3 regions of the Vreelandella sp. 21 genome follow, and region 1 is predicted to be linked to each of the others. Evidence: predicted binding sites of a transcription regulator. Region 1 holds the regulator's gene; each other region holds the start of a gene.
The links. Region 1 encodes sigma-54, which starts transcription at its own class of promoters, with help from an activator protein. Its sites were predicted from a motif close to TGGCACNNNNNTTGCTNT; they were not measured.

Region 1 (3,258 bases):
TCGCTTTGAAGGTGGGCGATTAGAGTACTTTATCGACCAAGGTGTGGTTCAGGCGCGTTCTGATGTTAGTGGTGGTGAGCCACAACGTATCCGCATGACTCTTCAGCCGGAACAATAGGAGTGTCCAGTGGCGACCAATAACGCAGAGCCCGCACCTCAAACCACAGCCTCAGAATCAGCATCAGAAACCGCGCCGATAAAAACACTTTATGCCCAACACTTAGCTAAAAGCTATAAACGCCGCCGTGTCGTTAAGGATATTAACCTAGAGATATCTCAAGGCAGCGTGGTAGGGCTACTAGGCCCCAATGGCGCAGGCAAAACGACATCGTTTTATATGATTGTCGGCTTGGTTAAGTCTGATGCGGGAAAGGTTGGCATTGATGAGCTTGATTTAACCCATGCCCCCATGCACGAACGTGCAATGGCTGGTATTGGCTACTTGCCTCAGGAAGCCTCTATTTTTCGCAAACTTACCGTCGCCGACAACATCATGGCAATCCTGGAAACCCGCAAAGAGCTCGATCGTAGCGCCAGGGAGCAGCGCCTTGAGTCGCTACTGGAAGATTTTCACATCACGCACATTCGTGACAACTTCGGCATGAGTCTTTCGGGCGGAGAGCGTAGACGTGTTGAGATTGCCCGCTCCCTCGCGACCGAGCCTGCCTTTATCCTGCTTGATGAGCCGTTTGCCGGCGTTGATCCAATCTCAGTGGGCGATATTAAAACGATCATTCGAGCCCTCAAAAAGCGCCATATCGGCGTGCTGATCACTGATCATAACGTCAGGGAAACACTGGATATTTGCGATATTGCTTACATTGTAGGTGACGGCCATATCATCGCCAGTGGCCCCCCTCAGGAAATTCTCAACAACCAGCGGGTAAGAGACGTTTATTTGGGGGCTGATTTCCGCTTGTAAACAGCCATCTGTAGAAAAAATAGTAGTGGTGGCATACTTATTGCACTTGCACCAAGCCATAACTCGCACTAGGGTGGAGCTTTCTGATTAACGAGCGGTTCTCAGATGGTCATGAAAGCTTCTCTTCAATTGCGTATCGGTACACAGCTGACCATGACACCTCAGCTGCAGCAGGCCATCGCCCTGTTACAGCTATCAACGCTGGACCTCCGTCAAGAAATTCAGCAAGCACTTGATGCCAATCCAATGCTTGAGCAGGAAGATGAGTTCGGCGAACAGGCCGTTAGTGAACACCAGGAAGCTGAATGGTCCGAAAGCATTCCTAACGAACTCTCAACTGACAGTGACTGGTCAGACACTTATCAAGACCTTGGTAGCCATGGTGCCAGCAGCGAGGGGCCTGACTTTGAGCGTCAAGCCGCTGGTCAAAGTTTGCATGGCCACTTACTTTGGCAACTCGCCATGACAGATTTTTCACCACGCGACCACGCCATTGCTGAAAGCCTCATCGATGCACTGGATGCCAACGGCTACCTAACCCAGCCTCTCAATGACATTCGCGAAGGACTTAAAGCCCAAGGGCATGAAGGCCTTAGCCAGCGTGAAGTTGAAACAACCTTGCTTCGTCTTCAACAGTTTGAGCCCACCGGTGTATTTGCTCGCGACCTGCGGGAGTGCTTAATGCTGCAGCTCGCCTCACTACCGGAAGATACACCGCTGCTTATGCCTGCCAAGCGGTTAGTGCGTCAATTTCTGGAAGCGCTTGGTAAGGATGATGTGCGTTTGCTAAAGCGGCGGTTAAGTCTAGATGATGAGCAGCTTGATGATGTCATCCGCTTGATCCGCAGCCTTGATCCTCGCCCAGGAAGTGCCTTTGGCGACACTGATGACAGCTATGTAACGCCAGATTTAGTCGTACGCCATGACCACGAAGGATGGCACCTGGAGCTAAATCCTGAGGCATTGCCGCGCTTGCGCATTCAACCTGACTACGCAAGCCTGATCAAACGGGCTGACAAGAGCCAAGATAACCAATTTTTAAAAGAGCATCTCCAAGAAGCTCGCTGGCTCATCAAGAGCCTTTCAAGTCGAAATGATACGCTACTGCGGGTGGGCCGAGAAATCATAGCTCGCCAGATAGGCTTTCTGGAACACGGCGAAGAAGCCATGAAACCGCTGATTTTAGCCGATATCGCAGACGCCGTAGAAATGCATGAATCCACTATTTCCAGGGTCACCACCCAGAAATACATTCATACTCCGCGCGGAGTGTTTGAGCTCAAATACTTCTTTTCAAGCCAAGTAAGTGGCCAGGACGGCGGTGACAGTCACTCCAGCACCGCCATCCGCGCTCGAATCAAAAAACTGGTGCAAGATGAACCGCCCGGGAAACCTCTCTCAGACAGCCGCCTCGTGGCGCTATTGGAAGAGGGTGGCATTAATGTGGCAAGGCGAACGGTGGCCAAATATCGCGAGTCGATGGGTATACCCTCTTCAAGCGAACGCCGCCGTTTACGCTAATAAAACAGTGCTAACGAACAAAGTCTGTCTAAGGGCTTTGCAATAGCGCAAAAAGGGTTACAATCGAAGAACAGTCCGATGGATAAGGAGCACGTCAATGCAAGTAAATATCACTGGTCATCACGTAGATCTGACTGACGCCTTGCGTGACTATGTAAATGAGAAGCTGGAACGCGTTGAGCGCCATTATGACAATATCACCACCGTACAAGTGACCTTATCTGTTGAAAAGGAGCGCCAGCAAGCTGCCTGCACCCTGCATGCTGCAGGTGCCGATCTACACGCAGAAGCATTAGACAACGATATGTACGCTGCGATTGATGCACTAGCGGACAAAATTGATCGTCAACTCGTTAAACACAAGGAAAAAGCACAAGCTCGCGCCCAAGGCGCTGGCGTGCGTTAACTCAATGACGTTGGAAACTATTCTTCCCCCGGAGCGCGTGCTGTATGACGTCCCCGGGGGCAGCAAAAAAAGGGTGCTGGAATTTTTCAGCACCTTTATTGCGCAAAACACGCCAAGCCTAGATAGCCAAGAAGTCTTCAGCCGCCTGATTGGTCGTGAGCGTTTGGGTAGCACTGGAATAGGCAACGGCGTTGCTATTCCTCACGCCCGTAGCCCTCACTGCAGCTCGCCTATCGCTGGTTTTTTAAAGTTAGCTGAGCCAGTAGATTTCGATGCTATTGATGGCGACCCCGTCGACCTTGTTTTCGTACTTTTAGTGCCCGAAGAGGCGGACGACACGCACTTAGCCTTATTAGGGCAAGTGGCGTCCATCATGAACAACGTTGACACACGTCAGCAGCTTCGTAGA
Region 2 (3,258 bases), 280 kb from region 1:
TACGATAAAGCGCTTTTGCGATATCCAGACTCATTCGGTTCAAGCCACTGGTCGCATCCTCTTCACTAACGGGCTGATGCTTATGGTCATAGGCGTCGGCAATATCGACCTGACATAGCTGACGGTGGGAGTAATTGCGCTGCAACTCGGACAGCACGCCGATTTCCAACCCCCAATCAGCGGGAATTCGAATGCCCTCTAGCACATCACTGCGCATGGCAAATTCACCAGATAACGGGTAACGGAAGCTGTCTAGATAATCCAAATAAGGTAACGGACCACAGACAGTTTTCAAGGCACGTAGCAGCGGAGTCACCATCAACCGAGAAACACGCCCATTGAGCTTTCCTTCGGCGATACGCGGGTAATAGCCTTTACAAAAACTGTAATTAAAACGGGGATTCGCGACAGGATACATAAGGCGCGCTAGAAGGCCACGGTCGTAGGTAAGAATATCGCAATCGTGAAGACCAACGGTGGTGGAGCGACCTGAACTAAGCACATAGCCAGCGCAATACCATACGTTTCTTCCTTTTCCTGGCTCTAAAGCCCCTAAACCATGACTTTCTAATTCTTGGTCGATAGCACGTAAACGCGGGCCGTCATTCCATAGAATTCGAGTGTGCTGGGGCAAGCGTGAAAAGAATTCCCGAGCATATAAAAATTGATCGCGGTCTGCTCTGTCCAAACCAACGACAATTTCATTGAGGTAAGGCACTTTCACCAGCTCATCAACAATCGCCGACAGCGCAGGCCCTTCCAGTTCAGAAAAAAGCGAGGGTAAAATTAGTCCCATTGGGCGACGTTTGGCAAACTGGCAAAGCTCTTGTTCAAGGGCTTCAACTGGCCGGCGCGTTAAGTTGTGAAAGTCGGTAATCACACCATTTTGATGGAAATCACTCATACGCTAGCCTCCCGTGGCTTGTAATCTGATGCAGCGGCGTCATTCACTGGCGCCATTTCTAGACGCCCGTCATCTCGCCCCCACCAGTGGGCTACCCCCTCAGCCCAGCCAGTTGGCCCAGTTGCATTTGTTCGATATAACGCGCTGTTGTGCGGCTCAACGTTAAGAGCGTGGCAACCTCGAATCACTACAGCTTGATCGACAGTTTCCAGCATAGTGATATCGTTTGGGCCATCGCCCAAGCCCAATGAAAGTGGCGAACTGCCTCGTAATGCAGTAAATCGTTTAATTAGCCACTCTACGGCACCCCCTTTATCAGACAAGCGCCCAATCACATGCCAAAAGCGGCCCCCTTGCGTGAGCTCAAGGCCATCGCCTTCAAGCGCAATGCGGAACGTTTCAAGTGCGGCTGCATTATCTTCCCAAATAAGTGGCTCACTCCCCTCCCGCTGCCGCGCTGCTTTCGCACGGGTTTCATCAAGCCCAGTTAACGCCATTACCTGTTGAAGGCTTAAGTCGCCCATTCGAGTAAACCGAATCCCCAGGCGCTTACGCCAAACGTTTAGTCGCGCTTTAATGAAACCACTATCAACTCCGGTGTGTTTAATAACGACGCCATCTCGGCCATTACCAGGGCGATCTAAACGCGCATGACACCAACCTGGCGGCAGACCAATAACAGCACCATTCTCGGCAATAAAGGGGGTCGCCGTTAGCCCAAGGGCTTCTCGTAGGGGAATGAGTTCAGCGCGAGTTTTACTGGTAACCGGAATGACCGGAACCCCTAGCTGTTTAAGGCGGGCAAGCCAGGGCTTGGCAGGTGAGAAATCATAACTGTGGTGATCTAGTAATGAACCGTCCAAGTCGGTGACTACCAAACGCGGTTGAAGCGCTGGGTCTAAGTCACTAGGTGACTGAGCATCACTGGGCAACGCAGTACGCTTGTATTCGGTCATAGCACCACCCTTTTGCAATCTTAAAAGTCGTTACACACGTCCACTTTTAGATGAGCAACAAAGCAGTTTGTATGCCAATACAATTTTATTTTTAATAATCAAAAATTTAACTCATAAAAAGCAGCCACTTTCTTATGAGCCCCAAAACAACGCAACTTCGGCGCACCAAAATAGTGCGCGAATAAATTGAAAAAAATTCGACAAGCCCTTGGAAAAAGCTCATAAATAGCTATACTGAAATTGTACCCACTGGCAACCTTGTACACCCCTCACCTGATGCCAGTGGGCTGCAGTGAGCCAAGCCCTTTCATACCCGCCTCCCCCGGCGGGTTTTTTTTGACTTACCCCCTAGTCCACATGAATAACCACCTCAACGCGACGATTTCTCGCTCGCCCTTCGACAGTATCGTTATCTTCTAGCGGCTGAGTTGCGGCTAGTCCAACGGCTCGCAAACGCTCTGGAGCAACCCCTGCGGCTTCAAGTGCCTCAACGATCGCAATCGCCCGCGCACTTGAAAGCGCCCAGTTGGACGAAAACTCTGGGGTATTGATAGATTGGCTATCGGAGTGTCCCTCTACCCACACTTCCCCCTCGAAGCGCTGGATGGTATCCATCAATGATCCTACTAACGATGAGCCACCTTCTGTCAACTGAGCATCGGCAGAGGGAAATAGCAACCGATCTTGTACACGCAGGCTGATACCTTCAGCGACTCGGGAAACTTCAACGCCTTCCAGGTTAGGTAGGTACGTCGAAGCCTCCACACGCTCAGACAATCTCTCATCAAGTGCTAATGCGCTATTAATCGCCACGTCAGATACTTTTTGTACATTGATAGGTGGACGGTCGGTGAGCAGTACCATGTAATCGGCCAACGGCGAAACAGACTGACGCTCATCGGTGGGCAGTAGCAACTGCGGAAGCCTACTATTGGCAGTCGATGGCTGGGTATCTATCGATACTTCTTCAATCCGCGCCAATAAAGGAGGCACCTCCACAACAGCAGTGCGAGCTTTAGGCAACCCTGCCACACCCAACGCAGCGCTAATCGCAAACGGGCTGAGCGCATCACTGCTAGGTGATACGCCGAGTACTGTGCGCTGCTGACGGGCTTCAGCAAGCGCATCCGGCAGGGGTATTTCTCTAGCAGGTGACGACTCATAGCCGTACTCATCGGCTGTTTCTTGCTGAAACAATGATGGGCTTGTCACATTAGCCGCAGCAATAATAATAACGAACAGGGCTACCAGTAGCGTCATAATGTCAATATAGCTAATCATCCAACCGCTATTACTTTCATCTTCTGGATAAGCGGTTAGCAATGAATCATGACGCGGACCAGCGCGATGGTCTTCAAGCATGGGGGGGTTCACTCATTCAAGTTTTTAACCTCGTGG
Region 3 (3,258 bases), 1.4 Mb from region 1:
CATCTGGAAGAGAATTTAGAAGATCACCAGCACTGCACGCTTGGGCATTGGTACTTTATGGGGGACGGTCATCGCTATAAGCATACGGAGGCTTACAAAGCGCTGGCGGCACCGCATAAGCGTTTTCATGAAAGCGGTTTAGAAGCACTTAAGTTTGCCCGCCAAGGTGATCATAATGGCCAGCTTGCGGCACTGGCTATGATGGAAGAAGCCAGCAGCCAGCTAGCGCTCCAGCTTGATAAACTGATGGAGCATGCTGTTTATGAGGTTCCCCTTTCAAATGGGCGCCCTTCACCATTAGCAGATTCACCTTGATGACGTGCTGTACGCCTGCCTAGCAGACGTACACATATCACACTCTTTTATGCCATGCTGGGTGCGTTACCGCGCTTTTAATCACTCACTCAGCAGGGAAAGCAATGTCGCAGATCAAAAAGCTAGATCTCGCTTTACAGGGCGGTGGAGCCCACGGTGCTTATACATGGGGTGTCATCGACCGCTTACTTGAAGATGACCGTATCGAAATAGAGGGCATCAGTGGCACAAGCGCTGGCGCAATGAATGGTGTGGTCATGGCAGACGCCCTCACCCGCGGTAACAAAGATACGGCTCGCCAAGCGTTACACCAGTTTTGGAAAGCGGTTAGTCGAGCGGGTATGGCGAGCCCAATTCGCCGCTCACCACTAGATGTACTTACCGGAAACTGGTCCCTCGATCACTCACCGGGTTATATGGCTATGGACCTTTTAAGCCGCTTGGTATCCCCCTACCAACTGAACCCTCTGAATATTAATCCATTGCGTGACATTGTCGCCGAACATATTGATTTCGAACGTGTAAGACGTTGTGAGCAGCTTAAGCTATTTGTGACGGCCACTAACGTTCGCACTGGAAAACAGCGCGTCTTTCGCCGCGAAGAGATGAGTGTAGATGCAGTCATGGCCTCTGCTTGCCTGCCATTTGTATTTCAAGCGGTTGAGATAGAGGGCGAAGCGTACTGGGATGGCGGTTATATGGGTAACCCAGCGCTGTTCCCTTTAATGGAGGAGTGCAGCGCACGCGACATTCTGTTGGTGCAGATTAACCCCATCATCAGAGAAGAAGTCCCCACGTCTGCCTCAGCCATAATGAATCGACTAAATGAAATTACCTTTAATTCAGCCCTGATTAAAGAAATACGCATGATTGCGCTGCTTAAGCGCACACTGGATGAACAGGGAATCGAAAACTGCTATCAGCAAGCGCTCTTCCACCGTATCAGTGGCGAACAGGCGCTAGAGGATCTCTCGGTATCCAGCAAAATGAACTCAGAATGGGCGTTTCTATGCCATCTGTTTGAGCAAGGGCGCGATGCCGCCGAACGCTGGCTAGAAACTCACTTTGAAGCGATAGGTGAACGTTCAACACTGGATATTGACGCTGTTTATTTGCACGAATAACCAGCACTCAGGTGTCGCACGTCTTCACCGCAGATGCGCCACCTTGGTGCATTACCAGCCTACTGAAACTCTCCACCTATTAAACAAACACACATAAGAAACTGATTTTAAAATTAAAATAATCTTATGGCGAACTAATTGCTTCACTCTTACTGAATGATGGTAGGCGTGGACCAGGCCCAACGGGTACGAGTGCGTCGAACCTGCCCTTCAATGGCGAAGGCATGTTCTCGTTAACAACATAGCGCCTTTCCAAGCGCCATGTTTTGACCCACTCGTATCGTGCTCTGTGAGGCCATCCATGGACATTCGCAATAAAGCTAACCGCATTCGGCTATTAAACTTCTCTACCCCTCAAATGCGTGCGTTCCACTTCTCCTGGTTCGCGTTCCATATCTGTTTTTTTGGTTGGTTTGGCATCGCTCCACTGATGGCAGTGGTCCGTGAAGATCTATCACTCACCCAAACGCAGATCGGCAATACCATTATTGCCTCCGTTGCTATTACCGTTATTGTCCGCCTGCTCATTGGCGTGCTGTGCGATAAAATTGGGCCTCGTAAAACCTATACCGGTTTGTTGATGCTGGGCGCTGTGCCCGTTATGTGCATAGGTTTTGCCAATAGCTTTGAGACCTTCTTACTCGCTCGGCTGGCCATCGGAGCCATCGGTGCATCCTTTGTGATCACCCAATATCACACCACGATGATGTTTGCGCCGAATGTCGTTGGCACCGCCAATGCGACCAGTGCTGGCTGGGGGAACTTGGGCGGCGGTACGACGCAAATCCTGATGCCGTTGATTTTCTCAGGTCTACTAATGCTTGGCGTTAGTGAAACGCTAGGGTGGCGTTTAGCAATGGTGGTGCCTGGCGTCGTACTGTTTTTTACTGGGATTGGCTATTGGCTGTTTACCCAAGACGCTCCCGATGGCAACTTTAGCGACCTGCGCGCCCGCGGTGAGCTACCTGAAGCCACAGGTGAAAATAGCGCAGTACAAAGCTTTCTGACCGCAGCAAAAGATATTCGCGTATGGGCGCTGTTTATTGTTTACGGGCTCTGCTTTGGCGTCGAACTAACCATCAATAATATTGCCGCTATCTACTTCTTCGACAAGTTTGACCTGACTCTGGCGACCGCTGGTTTAATCGCTGGCTTATTTGGCCTAATGAATATTTTTGCCCGTACCCTTGGCGGCGTTTTTTCAGACCTGTTCGCAAAACAAGGCGGTTTAAAAGGGCGAGTTCGCTGGCTGTTTATCGCCTTGGTATGTGAAGGAATAGCACTCATTGCCTTCTCACAAATGCATGTCTTAAGCCTCGCAATTGGCATCATGCTGGTCTTTAGCCTGTTTGTTCAAATGGCCGAAGGAGCAACATTTGGCGTGGTGCCCTTTATCAATAAAAAAGCACTGGGGGCTGTTGCCGGTATTGTGGGGGCGGGTGGAAACGTCGGTGCCGTATCCGCCGCCTTTCTGTTCCGTAGTGAAAGTCTTGGTTATCAACAAGGGCTTTTTTACCTTGGCATTACCGTATTAGTGCTCGCTTCCTGTGTACTGGTAGTACGCTTCAGCGATGCCACAGAAGCCGAAGAAGCCACCGCCTACCGTGATGCGGTTGGCGGCGACACGAGCGCAGGCGCACTCTCGCTGCGTTAGTATTCACTTACCCCTCTGTACGCTTTATCCGCGACGATTTTTTACGACACGTTTTCGCGACACTTATCGCAACAGAGGGGATTTCATCTCAGGCGGGGAGTAAAAGGAAATCACTATGTCTTCAGCCCAACAGCTACTCTTAACCGCCCTTCGATGCGATATCGA

Region 2: ACN06F_RS12285 (HAD-IIB family hydrolase) is a predicted target of sigma-54. The motif match lies at 1,920-1,937, and genes of this name have one in related genera.
Region 3: ACN06F_RS04285 (NarK family nitrate/nitrite MFS transporter) is a predicted target of sigma-54. The motif match lies at 1,567-1,584, and genes of this name have one in related genera.

The regions. Positions count from the first base shown of each region.
Region 1 covers NZ_CP194673.1:2,353,379-2,356,636, forward strand. Annotated here, with positions in the region: gene lptA (lipopolysaccharide transport periplasmic protein LptA) at 1-118, shown strand, start outside; gene lptB (LPS export ABC transporter ATP-binding protein) at 197-922, shown strand; gene ACN06F_RS11100 (RNA polymerase factor sigma-54) at 1,028-2,443, shown strand; gene hpf (ribosome hibernation-promoting factor, HPF/YfiA family) at 2,541-2,849, shown strand; gene ptsN (PTS IIA-like nitrogen regulatory protein PtsN) at 2,854-3,258, shown strand, end outside.
Region 2 covers NZ_CP194673.1:2,638,250-2,641,507, forward strand. Annotated here, with positions in the region: gene ACN06F_RS12280 (glycosyl transferase) at 1-904, opposite strand, end outside; gene ACN06F_RS12285 (HAD-IIB family hydrolase) at 901-1,860, opposite strand; gene ACN06F_RS12290 (OmpA family protein) at 2,209-3,222, opposite strand.
Region 3 covers NZ_CP194673.1:931,372-934,629, reverse strand. Annotated here, with positions in the region: gene ACN06F_RS04295 (CZB domain-containing protein) at 1-315, shown strand, start outside; gene ACN06F_RS04290 (patatin-like phospholipase family protein) at 420-1,439, shown strand; gene ACN06F_RS04285 (NarK family nitrate/nitrite MFS transporter) at 1,741-3,093, shown strand; gene ACN06F_RS04280 (nitrate- and nitrite sensing domain-containing protein) at 3,209-3,258, shown strand, end outside.